2 regions of the Ramlibacter sp. GCM10027632 genome follow, and region 2 is predicted to be linked to the other one. Evidence: riboswitches for the same ligand, from Rfam matches in the RefSeq annotation. Region 2 holds a riboswitch; the other holds the start of a gene.

Region 1 (6,945 bases), on a different contig from region 2:
GCGGCGTGCGGGCCGCCGGCGCCCATGGGCATGCCCAGGCGCTGGGTCGTGCCGACCACGATGTCCGCGCCCCATTCGCCGGGCGGCACGATCAGCGCCAGGGCCAGCAGGTCGGCGGCGGCGATGAAGGCGCCGTGCTGGGCGTGGGTCTTGTCCGCGTCGGCGCGCAGGTCGTCGATCCGGCCGGTGGAGGCCGGGTACTGCGCGAGCGCGGCGAAGTGCTCGCCGGCCAGGGCCGCGGCCCATTCATCGGCGGTCGTCGTGACCAGCACCTCCAGGCCCAGGGGCTTGGCGCGGGTGCGCACCACCTCGATGGTCTGCGGGTGGCAGTCGCCCGAGACCACGAAGCGGTTGGACTTGCTCCTGACGCTGCGCTTGGCCAGCGTCATCGCCTCGGCGGCGGCGGTGGCCTCGTCCAGCATCGAGGCGTTGGCGATGGGCATGCCGGTCAGGTCGCAGACCATCGTCTGGAAATTGACCAGCGCCTCCATGCGGCCCTGGCTGATCTCGGCCTGGTAGGGCGTGTAGGCGGTGTACCAGGCCGGGTTCTCCAGGATGTTGCGCAGGATCACCGGCGGCGTGAGCGTGCCGTAGTAGCCCTGGCCGATGAAGCTGCGCATCACCTTGTTGCGCGAGGCGATGGCCTTGAGCTCGGCGAGCGCGGCGGCCTCGGTCACCGCCGGGGGCAGCTTCATCTCGGTGCTGCGCGCGATCGAGCGCGGCACGATGCCTTCGATCAGGGCGCGGCGCGAGGCTTCGCCCACGACCGAGAGCATGTGGCGCTCGTCGGCCTCGGAGATGCCGATGTGGCGCGGGATGAATTCGCTGGGGTTCTCGAGTTCGCCCAGCGGGCGGGCGGCTTGCATCAGCATCGCGGCGGGTCCGTCAGAGGTGTTGGGGAGGAAGGGTCAGGCGCCGTTCTTGGCGAAGGCGTCGTAGGCGGTCTCGTCCATGAGGGCGTCGACCTCGGCGGGATTGGCCAGCTTGACCTTGAAGAACCAGCCGGCGGCCAGCGGGTCGCTGTTGGCGAGCGACGGGTCGGCGCGCAGGGCCTCGTTGACCTCGGTGATCTCGCCGTCCAGGGGCATGTACACGTCGGCCGCGGCCTTGACGGACTCGACGACGCCGGCGACCTCGCCCTTGGCATAGCTGCGGCCGACCTCGGGCAGGTCGACGAACACCACGTCGCCCAGCGCATCCTGCGCGTGCACGGTGATGCCCACCGTGGCGGGGCCGTCGCCCTCGGCGCGGATCCATTCGTGGTCGGGGGTGAACTTCAGGGTCATGGTTTTTCTCCGGTTGTTGTCTCGTTGAGGGGCGTTGCGGCGGTTCAGCCGCGGAAATAGCGGGGCGGCACGAAGGGTAGGGGCGCGACCTCCATCGGCACGGCCTTGCCGCGCACGATGGCGTCGACGCGGGTGCCGTGGGCTGCCAGCGCGGCGTCCACGTAGGCCATGGCGACCGGCTTGTCCACGCTGGGGGCCAGCAGGCCGCTGGTGACCTCGCCGACGCGTCGGCCCTGCGCGTCGCGCAGTTCGGTGTGCTCGCGCACCGGCACCCGCTCCAGGGCCACCAGGCCGACGCGCCGGCGCGCCGGGGGGGCGGTGCCATCGAGCTGGGCCAGCACCCGGGCGGCGCCGGGGAAGCCGCCCGCGCGCGCGCCGCCGCTGCGGCGCACCTTCTGGATGGCCCAGGCCAGGCCGGCCTCGACCGGGGTGGTGGTGGTGTCGATGTCGTTGCCGTACAGGCACAGGCCCGCCTCCAGGCGCAGCGAGTTGCGCGCGCCCAGGCCGATCGGCATGACGCCGGGCTGCGCCAGCAGCGCGCGGGCCAGGGCCTCGGCCTTGCCGGCCTCGACGGAGATCTCGAAGCCGTCCTCGCCGGTGTAGCCGCTGCGGGTGATGAACAGCTCGGTGCCATCCCACAGGAAGGCGGCGCCGGTCATGAAGACCAGCTTCTCGACCCCGGGCACCAGGCCGGACAGGGCTGCGGCGGCCTGCGGCCCCTGCAGCGCCAGCAGGCCCCGCTCGGGCAGGGGCACGACCTCGCAGCGCGAGCCGATGCGGGCCTGGATGTGGGCGATGTCGCCGGCCTTGCAGGCGCCGTTGACGACGACGAACAGGTCGCCGCCGCGGTTGACGAACATCAGGTCGTCGATGATGGTGCCCTCGTCGGTGAGCAGCAGGCCGTAGCGCTGTCGGCCCACCGCGAGATCGACCACGTCCACCGGCATCAGCGTCTCGAAGGCGGCCGCGGCGTCGGGGCCGACCAGCCGCAGCTGGCCCATGTGCGAGACGTCGAACAGGCCGGCGGCCGCGCGGGTGTGCTGGTGTTCGGCCATGAGGCCGGCCGGGTACTGCACCGGCATCGCGTAGCCCGCGAAGGGGACCATGCGCGCGCCCAGTTCGAGGTGCAGCGCGTGCAGCGGCGTGTGCTGCAGGGAGGGCTCAGGGGTGGCGTTCGGGGCGGACATCCGGGTCTCCGGGAAAGGGCTGCGGGCCATGGTACGACCATGTGGTACGACCATGGGGGAGCCCTGCTGTCCGCTTTACCTGAGAGATTCACCCCGCGCGGGGGCTTGCTCCTTCGGTGGGTACCGCGAAAGTACCTCTCTCCAGCAAGGAAACGCGGCGCGAGCGCCGCGCGTTGCCAGTCCTGGGTGCCTGAGCGTTCGGCGATGAGCCTGCGCCTTCGGCGGCCTGCTCGGGGGCAGGCGCTCTCCTGACAACCCGGCGATTGTAGCCGCCAGGCGGGCGCCGTTTACATGTTGGCGTAGTTGGGGCCGCCGCCGCCCTCGGGCACCACCCACACGATGTTCTGCGTCGGGTCCTTGATGTCGCAGGTCTTGCAGTGCACGCAGTTCTGCGCGTTGATCTGCAGGCGGTCGGCGCCGGTGCTGTCGTCCTTGACGAACTCGTACACGCCGGCCGGGCAGTAGCGCGCCTCGGGGCCGGCGAACTTCGCCAGGTTCACGTTCACGGGCACCGAGGCGTCCTTGAGCGTGAGGTGGGCCGGCTGGTCCTCGGCATGGTTGGTGTTCGAGATGAACACCGACGAGAGCCGGTCGAAGGTGAGCTTGCCGTCGGCCTTGGGGTACTCGATGCGCGGGCACTGGTCGGCCGGCTTGAGGTACACGTGGTCGGGCTTTTCGCGGTGCAGGGTCCAGGGGATGTGCCCGCGCAGCACGAACTGCTCGATGCCGGTCATGACGGTGGCCAGGGGCAGGCCCTTCTTGAACCACTGCTTGAAGTTGCGCGCCTTGTTCAACTCGGCGTACAGCCAGGACTGCTCGAAGGCCTCGGGGTAGGCGGTGAGCTCGTCGCCCTGGCGGCCGGCGCCCAGGGCCTCGAAGGCGGCCTCGGCGCACAGCATGCCGCTCTTGATGGCGGCATGGCTGCCCTTGATGCGCGACGCGTTGAGGTAGCCGGCGTCGCAGCCCACCAGCGCGCCGCCGGGGAACACCTGCTTCGGCAGGGACAGCAGGCCGCCCACCGTCAGCGCGCGGGCGCCATAGGCCAGGCGCTTGGCCGGCTTGCCGCCCTCGGGCGTGTCGAAGTACCAGCGGATGTTGGGGTGCGTCTTGAACCGCTGGAACTCCTCGTAGGGCGAGAGCCAGGGGTTGGCGTAGTCCAGGCCGACCACGTAGCCCACGGCCACCTGGTTGTCCTCCATGTGGTACAGGAAGGAACCGCCGTAGGTGTTGTTGTCCAGGGGCCAGCCGGCGCTGTGCAGGGCCAGGCCCGGCTTGTGGCGGGCCGGGTCGATCTCCCAGACCTCCTTGATGCCGATGCTGTAGCTTTGCGGGTCGCGGCCCTCGTCGAGCCTGTACTTCGCGATCAGCTGCTTGCCCAGGTGGCCGCGCGCGCCCTCGGCGAACACGGTGTACTTGGCGTGCAGCTCCATGCCGAGCTGGAAGTTCTCGGTGGGCTCGCCGTCCTTGCCGATGCCCATGTTGGCGGTGGCCACGCCCTTGACCGAGCCGTCCTCGCGGTAAAGCACCTCGCCGGCGGGGAAGCCGGGGAAGATCTCCACGCCCAGCGCCTCGGCCTGCTGCGCCATCCAGCGCGTGAGGTTGGCCAGGCTGATGATGTAGTTGCCTTCGTTGTGGAAGTTCTTCGGCAGCAGCGCGTTGGGCGTGCGGGTGGCGCCCTGCTCGGTGAGGAAAAGGAAGATGTCCTCGGTGACGGGCTGGTTCAGCGGCGCGCCCAGGGCCTGCCAGTCGGGGAACAGCTCGCTGATCGCGCGCGGGTCCATGATGGCGCCGGACAGGATGTGCGCGCCGGGCTCGGAACCCTTCTCGAGCACCACCACCGACACCTCCTTGCCGCTTTCGGCAGCCAGCTGCTTCAGGCGGATCGCGGTGGCCAGGCCCGCGGGGCCGGCGCCGACGACGACCACGTCGTACTCCATCGCTTCGCGGGGTCCGTATTGCGACAGGATCTCTTCTTGCGTCATGTTGTCTCGCTGATAATGGTTCCAGTCCGTCTTGAGCCGCTGCCCCGAGGGGTACCGGCGCACCGCGAACGATTCTATTGCCTGCCGCGGGACGCTCCGGCGCACCCTGGCGCCCCGAGGAGACGACATGAGCTACACCATCGACCTGTCCGGCCGCGTTGCAATGGTCACCGGCGCATCCAGCGGCCTGGGCGCGCAGTTCGCGCGCACCCTGGCGCGGGCCGGCGCCGCCGTCGTGCTCGCGGCCCGCCGCGTGGAGAACCTCAAGGACCTGCGCGCGCAGATCGAGGGCGAGGGCGGCGACGCCCACATCACGCCCATGGACGTGACCGACCTCGACAGCATCCGCGCCGCCGTGGCCCATGCCGAGACCGAGGTCGGCTCCATCGACATCCTGGTGAACAACGCCGGCGTGGGCACGACCCAGCGCCTGCAGGACGTCTCGGAGGAAGACTTCGATTTCGTCTTCGACACCAACGTGCGCGGCGCCTTCTTCGTCGCGCAGGAAGTCGCCAAGCGCATGCTGGCGCGCGCGCGCGGCGCGGCCCCCGGCACCTTCACCGGCGGGCGCATCATCAATGTCTCCTCGATGGCCGGCCTGCGCCCGCTGCCGCAGATCGGCGTGTACGCCATGGCCAAGGCGGCGGTGGTCCACATGACCAAGTCGATGGCGCTGGAGTGGGGCCGCTTCGAGATCAACGTGAACGCGATCTGCCCCGGCTACATCGACACCGAGATCAACCACCACCACTGGCAGACCGAGCAGGGCCGCAAGCTGGTGGACATGCTCCCGCGCAAGCGCATCGGCCATCCCGAGGACCTCGACGCGCTGCTGGTGCTGCTCGCCAGCAGCGAGAGCCATTTCATCAACGGCTCCATCATCGCCGCCGATGATGGCTTCGCCCTCTAGGGTGTGTCATCGGATTCCCCGGGCCGCGCTCCTGCCTTGGCGGGATGGGGCGCAAGGCGCAAAACCCAGGGCAAGGCTGTACGCCTTGCCCGGTTTTGCAACGCAGCGCACCGCCCGCCAAGGCAGGAGCCCTTCGGGTTGGGGCGAAATCGGGCGTCTTGCACGCCTCGTCGCTTGCATGGGCATCAGCCCATGCCGCGCTCCGTCGGTGCGCAATCCATCCCGATTGCGCCCCAACGCGGGCCCGGGGAATTCGAGGACACACCCTAGTGCTCCGGGGCGTCCTGGCGGGCCTCGCGGCCGGGGCCCTGTGGGGCCTGGTGTTCGTCATGCCCCGCATGGTCGAGGGCTTTTCGGCGGTCGACCTGGCCAGCGGCCGCTTCGTGGCTTACGGCGCCTTCTCCGCGCTGGTGATGGCGCTGGCGCGCCGCCCGCTGCCCACCCTGCGCCAGGCGCTGGGCGCCCTGGGCCTGAGCCTGCTGGGCTTCACCGGCTACTACACGCTGCTGGTGTTCGCGGTGCGCGACGCGGGCGCCGAGGTGCCCGCGCTGATCATCGGCACCATCCCGGTGTGGGTGATGTTCCTCGGCAAGCCGGGACACCTGCGCTGGATGGCGCTGCTGCCGGGCCTGCTGCTCACGGCGGCCGGCCTGGCGCTGATGATGTCCGCGCCGCAGGCGCAGGAGCCGGGCTCGGCCGTCCACTGGTGGCGCGGCGTGGCGCTGGCCGTGGTCTCCCTGGCGAGCTGGACGGCCTTCGCGCTGCTCAATGCCGCCTGGCTGCGCCGGCACCGCGAGGTGGCCGCCACCGACTGGGCCAACTGGCTGGGGGTGGCCACCGGCCTGGGCGCCCTCGCGCTGTGGCTTCTGGCGGGCTCGTCGCCGGCCGAGATGCTGGCCCAGCCCCAGGCCGGGCGCTACCTGTTCCTGAGCCTGGCCACCGGCCTGGGCTCGGCCTGGCTGGCCACGATCCTGTGGAACGTGGCCAGCCAGCGGCTGTCCGCCAGCCTGTGCGGGCAGCTGATCGTCAGCGAGACGCTGTTCGCGCTGCTCTACGCCTTCGCGTGGGAGGGCCGCTGGCCCGACCCCGCACAATCCGTCGCCTGCGTGCTGTTCACGCTGGGCATCCTTTCCTCCGTCAAGGCCCACCGATGAAGATCGAGATTCCCGAGAAGAAGAAACTGGTGTTCGAGATGACGTTCCCCGTGCGCTGGGGCGACATGGACGCCATGGGGCACGTGAACAACACGGTCTACTTCCGCTACCTGGAGATGGCGCGGGTGGACTGGATGCAGTCGCTGGGCGGCCCGCCCACGCCCACCGGCCAGGGCCCGGTGATCGTCAACGCCTTCTGCAACTTCTACAAGCAGCTGGAGTACCCCGACGTGGTGCTGCTTCGCATGTACGCCAGCGACCCCGGCCGCACCAGCTTCGAGACCTGGGCGACCATGGCCCGCGCCAGCGAGCCCGACGTGATCTGCGCCGCCGGCGGCGCCACCACGGTGTGGGTCGATTTCCCCAGGCAGAAGTCGGCGCCGCTGCCCGACTGGCTGCGGCCCCACCTCGAGTAAGGCCCGGCCC
Region 2 (6,945 bases):
CGGCCCGCGCTGGCGCGTCGGCCTCACGCGGGAACTGGCCGGCGATCGCCACGGCCACGGCGCCCGGCGATTCGCCGATGGCGGGGCCGAACAGGTCGGCCTCGGCGGGCGTGCCGCGGTCGTGGGTGGGGTCGGAGAAGCTGCGCATGCGCCCGGCGGAGGGCGGGGACAGCCCCGGGACGCTGGGGGAAATCTTGCGGTCGCCGTCCATGAGGGACTCCTTCGCAGCATGCGCTGCGGCGGCCTGACGGGCCGCCCGGGACTCTCCCTGGAGTTGCTGGCCCTGTGGACAACGGGTCTGTCCTGCGCATCCTAACCATGAACACCAAAGGACTCAACAGTTCGCAACGCGCGCGCAAAAAGGCGCGCAGGCCGATCCGCCGCCGGACTTGGGGTTACAATGAAGCTCTCCGTGGGGGGGTAGCTCAGCTGGGAGAGCGTCGCGTTCGCAATGCGAAGGTCGGGAGTTCGATCCTCCTCCTCTCCACCACACATTCGAAAAAGTCCTTGCATGCCAAGGACTTTTTTTTGGCCCGCCATTCGACGCGCAGTCCGGCCTCTCGCCCAGGCGTCAATCCACCATGCGCTGCGCCACGAACTGGCGCAGCAGCGACATCACCGGCGCTTCGCTGCGCCCGGCCAGGGTCACGTAGACGAACCGTGCGGTCGCCTTCAGGACGGGCCGCACCGGCAGCACGGCCAGGGAGCCCGCCTCGATCCGCTCCCGCGCGGTCGCCAGCACGCCCAGCAGCACCGCATCGGTGCGCTCGGTCACGTCGATCAGGCTTTCGATGTCATCGCACTCCAGCGTCCGGAACTGCGCCGGATTGGCTTTGGGGCCGTACTGGCCGACCAGGAGCCGGGCCACCTCATCGGACAGGGGCGTGGAGGCGATGGGATAGGCCAGCAGGTCATCCAGCGTCACCACCTTCTCCCTCAGCAGGGGGTGCCCGTTGCGCACCATCCAGCCGCCGGCCATCTCGGCGACCGGCTCGATGTTCAGGTCTTCCGCCGGCGGAACCAGACGCATGTCCACCACCAGCGCATCCAGCTGGCGGTCCCGCAGCTGGATCAGCTGCAATTGCGTCGGCCCCCGCACCACCTTGACCCTCACCTGGGGATGCGCCAGCGCCATGTGGCACATCAGCGGCGTCATCAGGATGGCGCCGGGCCCGGAGCCCAGGCCCACCCGCATCACGCCGGCATGGGACTCGCGCATCAACTCGGCACCGCGTTTGAGCTCGGAGGCCTCCAGGACGATGCGCCGCGCCCGCTGCAGCAGCTGGCGGCCCAGCACCGACAGCTCGTTGCGCTTGCCGACGCGGTCCAGCAGCAGCCCGCCGACCTCGGACTCCAGCGCCTGGATGCTGCGGCTCAGTGCCGACTGGGTCAGGTGCAGCTTCTCCGCCGCGCGGCTGAAGGACCCGGTTTCGGCGACAGCCAGGAAGTGTTCGAGGTGGCGGATGTTCATGTCACGCTAAAGCAAGAAAGATGCGCTCCCCGAATGATGAACAGGAAAATAATGCATTGGACACATCGTTTTCCCCTCCCTAGCATGGGTCTTACCTGCTGATCCGGCAGGCAACCCCCGCACACGAGACCCGCTCCATGACCGCCAGCAAACGCCACTTCCTCCGCCGCGCCGCGGCCACCCTCGCCGGCCTGTCGCTGGCCGGCGCCGCCGCCGCGCAGACCTTCCCGTCCAAGCCGGTGACGCTGATGGTTCCCTACCCGGCGGGCGGCGTGTCCGACGTGGTCGCCCGCACCCTGAGCACCACCCTGGGCAAGCACCTGGGCCAGCCGGTGATCGTGGAGAACCTGGGCGGCGCCAGCGGCGGCATCGCGGCGCAGAAGGTGCTGGCCAGCCCGGCCGACGGCCATGTCATCTTCCAGGGCTCGCCCAACGAGCTGATCCTGGCGCCCCTGTCGAACGCCGCCATCAAGTACAAGCCCGAGGACTTCCGCCTGGTCCAGATGATCACCATCAACCCGATGGCGATGTTCGCGCGCAGGGACCTGCCCGCCAGCAACGGGGACGAGCTGCTGGCCTATGCCCGCAAGGGCGCGGCCGACGGCAAGCCCCTGACCTATGCCAGCGTGGGCCCCGGCTCCATGTACCACCTCCTGGGCGAGCACATGTCCAGGCAGACCGGCATCCCGATGACCCACGTGCCGTACAAGGGCGCGGCCCCGGCCTTCCAGGACCTGATGGCCGGGCTGGTGGACGTGTTCATCTCCCCCTACGGCAAGGGCCAGATCGCGCTCGTCGACGAGGGCAAGCTCAAGGCGGTGGCAGTGCTGTCGGCCGATCGCCAGGAGCCTCTGAAGAAGGCCCCGCCGCTGCACGATGCCGCGCCGCTCAAGACCTTCGTCTTCGACACCTGGTCGGGCTACTTCGTGCGCAAGGACACGCCCGAGCCCATCGTGCAGGCCCTGCACAGGGCCCTGAGCGAAGTGGCCAACGACCCCGGCGTCCGCTCGGCCCTGGAGGCGCAGGCCATGATCGTGCCGCGACCGCAGCCGCTGGCGGCGATGGGCAAGGTCTACGCCGACAACACCGACAAGTACCGCGCCATCGCCCGCTCGATGAACCTGCAGCCCCAGTGAGTGCGGCCATGAAGGAGACCTACCTGGGGCACTCGCTGTCGCAGCGCGTCGGCGAGTTCATCCAGATCCGCCGCGACATCCACGCCCATCCCGAGATGGCTTTCCAGGAGCACCGCACGGCGGCCCTGGTGGCGGCCAAGCTGGCCGGCTGGGGCTACGAGGTCACGACGGGCATCGGCGGCACGGGCGTGGTGGGCCGCCTGCAGCGCGGCGCCGGTTCCCGGGCCCTGGGCCTGCGGGCCGACATGGACGCGCTTCCCATCACCGAGGACAACGGGCGCGAATGGAGCAGCCGCCATGCCGGCGTGATGCATGCCTGCGGGCATGACGGCCACACCGCCACCCTCCTGGCGGCGGCCCGCCTGATCGCGGAGGACGTGGACTTCGACGGCACCCTGAACCTGATCTTCCAGCCCGCGGAAGAAGGCGCCGGTGGCGCCTTGCGCATGATGGAGGACGGCCTGTTCGAGCGCTTCCCCTGCGACGCGGTGTTCGCGCTCCACAACATGCCGGGCCTGGAGGCCGGGTCCTTCCACTTCCGGGTGGGGCCGACCATGGCGTCCAGCGACAACGTCACCATCACGCTGCGCGGCGTGGGCGGCCACGGGGCCATGCCGCAGACCACCGCCGACACCGTGGTCGCCACGGCGGCCATCGTCACGGCGCTCCAGACCGTGGTGTCGCGCAACGTGGACCCCTTGAAATCCGCGGTGGTCACCGTCGGCGCCATGCATGCCGGAACGGCCAACAACATCATCCCGGACCTCGCCACGCTCGAATTGAGCGTGCGCGCCCTGGACCCGCAGGTGCGCACGCTGCTCAAGGAGCGCATCTGCGACCTGGTGAACCTGCAGGCCGCCAGCTTCAAGGTGAAGGCCGACATCGACTGGCGTGACGGCTACGCCGTGCTGGTGAACACGCCGGACGAAACCCGCCTGGCGACCCAGGTGGCGCTGGACCTGTTCGGGCCGGACCGGGTGAATCCCGAGGGCCAGCCGCTGACCGCCAGCGAGGACTTCGCTTTCATGCTGGAAAAGGTGCCTGGCAGCTATGTCTATGTCGGCAACGGCGGCCCGGGGACCCCGGGCGCCTGCATGGTCCACAACCCGGGCTACGACTTCAACGACGAGATCATCGAGCCGGGCGCGCGCTTCTGGGCGGGCCTGGTGGCCCGATACCTGAAGGAGCCCGCTGGCGCCTGACCCCTCCACCACTGCGCGAGCCGGGAGAGACCGCGTCACGGCGCGGCGCCGAAGGAGCAACCGCCCCGGAAACTCTCAGGTACCCAGGACCGGCCCGCGCACCCGAATACTCTGAAGAGCCGCTGGCCTCGTCCGCCGGCGCACCGAAGGAGCAAGCCCGCGGCGCCTCGCGACCGCAGGTGAATCTCTCAGGTTCCGAACAGAGGGGGCGTTCGACGCGCGACTGGCGCGGCGGACTCCCTTCTCGACGTCTGGAGCAACCTGATGAAGACCTTTGCAGTGATCGGTGGCGGCATCACCGGCGTGACCACCGCCTACGCCCTGGCCCAACGCGGATACGGCGTCACCGTCATCGAGCGGCACCGCTATGCCGCCATGGAGACCTCGTTCGCCAACGGCGGCCAGCTCTCGGCGTCCAACGCCGAGACCTGGACCCATCCGTCCACCCTCCTCAAGGGCCTCAAGTGGATGCTGCGCCAGGATGCGCCGCTGCTGGTCAACCCCAAACCCTCCTGGCACAAGATCTCGTGGTTCGCCGAGTTCATCGCCAGCATCCCCAAGTACGAGTCCAACACCATCGAGACGGCGCGCCTGGCGATCGTCGCGCGGGACCACCTGTTTTCCTGGGCCGCGGCCGAAGGCATCGACTTCGACCATCGCCGCGAAGGCATCCTCCACATCTACCGGGACCGCAAGGGCTTCGAGCATGCGGGGAAGGTCTCGCAGCTGCTGGCCGCCGGCGGCCTGCAGCGCCGGGCCGTCACGCCCCAGGAAATGCGCGCCATCGAGCCGACGCTGGCGGGCGACTACTACGGCGGCTACTACACCGAGAGCGATTCCACCGGGGACATCCACAAGTTCACGCAGGGCCTGGCCGCGGCCTGCGCGCGAATGGGCGTGAAATTCCTCTACGGCGAGGACGTGCTGTCACTCGATTGCGACGGCCGCCGCGCGCGCGTGGACCTGGACGACGGCACGGGCTCGCGGACCGAATCCTTCGACGCCGTCGTGGTGTGCGCCGGCGTGGGCAGCCGGGCGCTGGCGGCGCAGCTGGGCGACCGCATCAACGTCTATCCGGTCAAGGGCTACTCGATCACGGTGAACCTGCTGGACGACGCCAGCCAGGCGGCGGCGCCCACCGTGAGCCTGCTGGACGATGAGACCAAGCTGGTCACCAGCCGCCTCGGGGCCGACCGCTTCCGGGTGGCGGGAACCGCTGAGTTCAACGGCTTCAATCGCGACATCCGGGCCGACCGCATCAGGCCGCTGGTCGAGTGGGTGCAGCAATGCTTCCCCGGGGTCAGCACGCGCCAGGTGGTGCCCTGGGCTGGCCTGCGGCCGATGATGCCGGACATGATGCCCCGCGTCGGCCGGGGCCGGCAGGCCAACGTGTTCTACAACACCGGGCATGGCCACCTGGGATGGACGCTGAGCGCAGCGACCGCCGATCTCCTGGGGGAGCTGGTGGCGCAGGGCGCGAAGCCGGCCGGAAGTCGCCTGCCGATCACGGCGACGGCTTCGGCGGCCCAGGCCAGCTGAAACGAGAGGCGCCCCGCCGGCGGCATGCCGCCGGCGGGGCGCCGTGGTGGCCCGTGGCGCCGGGCGTCGTCAGGCCGGAGACTTCACCGACTGCATGTAGCGGTCGAACGGGGTCTCGGTGAAGCGGAACCACATGTGCGCGTCGGCCGCGAACCGGGTGTAGTCGGTGTAGATCTTCTTCCAGTCGGGATTGGTGTCGCTCAGCTGGTCGAACAGCGCCAGCGCGTGCTTGTGCGCGCCGGCGACGACGTCCTGCGGGAAGGGCCGCAGCTTGGCGCCACTGGCGACCAGCTGCTTGAGCGCGGTCGGGTTCCGGCTGTCGTACCGCGAGATCATGGTCTGGTGCGCCGCCAGCGACGCGCTTTCGACGATGGCCTTGTTCTCGGGGGACAGCGCCTCGAACGCCTTCTGGTTGATCAGGAAGTCGACCTGGCCCGTGCCTTCCCAGTAGCCCGGGTAGTAGTAGTTGGGCGCCACCTTGTGGAAGCCCAGCTTCTGGTCGTCATAGGGGCCCACGAATTCGGCGGCGTCGATGGTGCCCTTCTCCAGGGAGGCGTACACGTCGCCCCCGGGGATGTTCTGCGGGACCACGCCCATGCGCTCGAGGATCTTGCCGTTGAAGCCGCCCACGCGGAACTTCAGGCCCTTGAAGTCGGCCGCCGACTTGATCTCCTTGCGGAACCAGCCCCCCATCTGCGCGCAGGTGTTGCCGCCCAGGAAGTTGACGATGTTGTACTTGGCGAAGAGTTCGCGCATCAGCTTCATGCCGTTGCCATCGAGCATCCAGGCGGTCATCTGCCGGGTGTTCATGCCGAAGGGGACATTGGTGCCGATGGCAAACGCCTCGTTCTTGCCGAAGAAGTACAGCGAGGCCGTGTGGCAGGCCTCGACCGTGCCGTTCTGCACGCCATCGAGCACGCTCAGGGCGGGCATCAGCTCGCCCGCCGGGTGCACCGACACCTCGAACTTGCCGCCCGACATCTGGCGCACCTTCTGTGCGAAGACTTCAGCGCCGCCGAAGATGGTGTCCAGCGACTTGGGAAAGCTCGAGGCCAGGCGCCAGCGCACCGTGGCCTGCGCGTGCACCGCGGGCGCGACGCCGGCGGCCAGGACACCGGCGATGCCGCCGGTCTTGAGGAGGGAGCGACGATCCATGCGAATGTGCCTTTCCTTGTCCGGGGTCCGCGCCGGTCAGGCCGCAGCCACGCGGGCCATGCGGGTGAGCGGGCTGGCCTCGTCCTCGTCGCGGGCCTTCTGCATCACGAAATCGAACTTCGACAGGGCGACCGGCGTGCCGGCGGCGATGCCCAGGGATTCGTAGCCGGCGGGCGCGGCGACGCGCTGCAGGTCGATCACCAGGCCGTCACGGGTGGCGAAGGCGAAGTCGTCGTCCAGGTAAGTGTCGCCCGGCACGTTGATCTGCGTGGTCAGGGTGCGCAGGCCCGGGGCCACGATGAAGAAGTGAACGTGCGCCGGGCGATGGCCGTGGCGGCCCAGCGCGTCGAACAGCTCCGAGGTCGGGCTGTTGGGGGGAATCGCATAGCCCGGGGGCAGGACGGAGCGGAAGCGGTAGCGGCCCTGGGCGTCGGTCTCGATC

Evidence for each region. A riboswitch is a leader RNA that binds a small molecule or an ion and turns the genes downstream of it on or off. The one in region 2 is predicted to bind glycine.
Region 1: another riboswitch for glycine. It lies ahead of gcvT (glycine cleavage system aminomethyltransferase GcvT); the one in region 2 lies ahead of ACFQZY_RS18055 (D-amino acid dehydrogenase).

Annotation. Positions count from the first base shown of each region.
Region 1 is NZ_JBHTGW010000001.1:368,230-375,174, reverse strand. It holds gene gcvP (aminomethyl-transferring glycine dehydrogenase) at 1-872, opposite strand, end outside; gene gcvH (glycine cleavage system protein GcvH) at 909-1,286, opposite strand; gene gcvT (glycine cleavage system aminomethyltransferase GcvT) at 1,331-2,473, opposite strand; glycine riboswitch at 2,530-2,628, opposite strand; glycine riboswitch at 2,641-2,734, opposite strand; gene ACFQZY_RS01670 (4Fe-4S dicluster domain-containing protein) at 2,761-4,455, opposite strand; gene ACFQZY_RS01665 (SDR family oxidoreductase) at 4,583-5,365, shown strand; gene ACFQZY_RS01660 (DMT family transporter) at 5,635-6,519, shown strand; gene ACFQZY_RS01655 (acyl-CoA thioesterase) at 6,516-6,935, shown strand.
Region 2 is NZ_JBHTGW010000015.1:33,782-40,726, forward strand. It holds gene ACFQZY_RS18030 (hypothetical protein) at 1-211, opposite strand, end outside; tRNA gene ACFQZY_RS18035 (tRNA-Ala) at 415-490, shown strand; gene ACFQZY_RS18040 (LysR family transcriptional regulator) at 572-1,471, opposite strand; gene ACFQZY_RS18045 (Bug family tripartite tricarboxylate transporter substrate binding protein) at 1,609-2,607, shown strand; gene ACFQZY_RS18050 (M20 aminoacylase family protein) at 2,616-3,809, shown strand; glycine riboswitch at 3,821-3,911, shown strand; gene ACFQZY_RS18055 (D-amino acid dehydrogenase) at 4,074-5,348, shown strand; gene ACFQZY_RS18060 (TRAP transporter substrate-binding protein) at 5,418-6,503, opposite strand; gene ACFQZY_RS18065 (dioxygenase) at 6,540-6,945, opposite strand, start outside.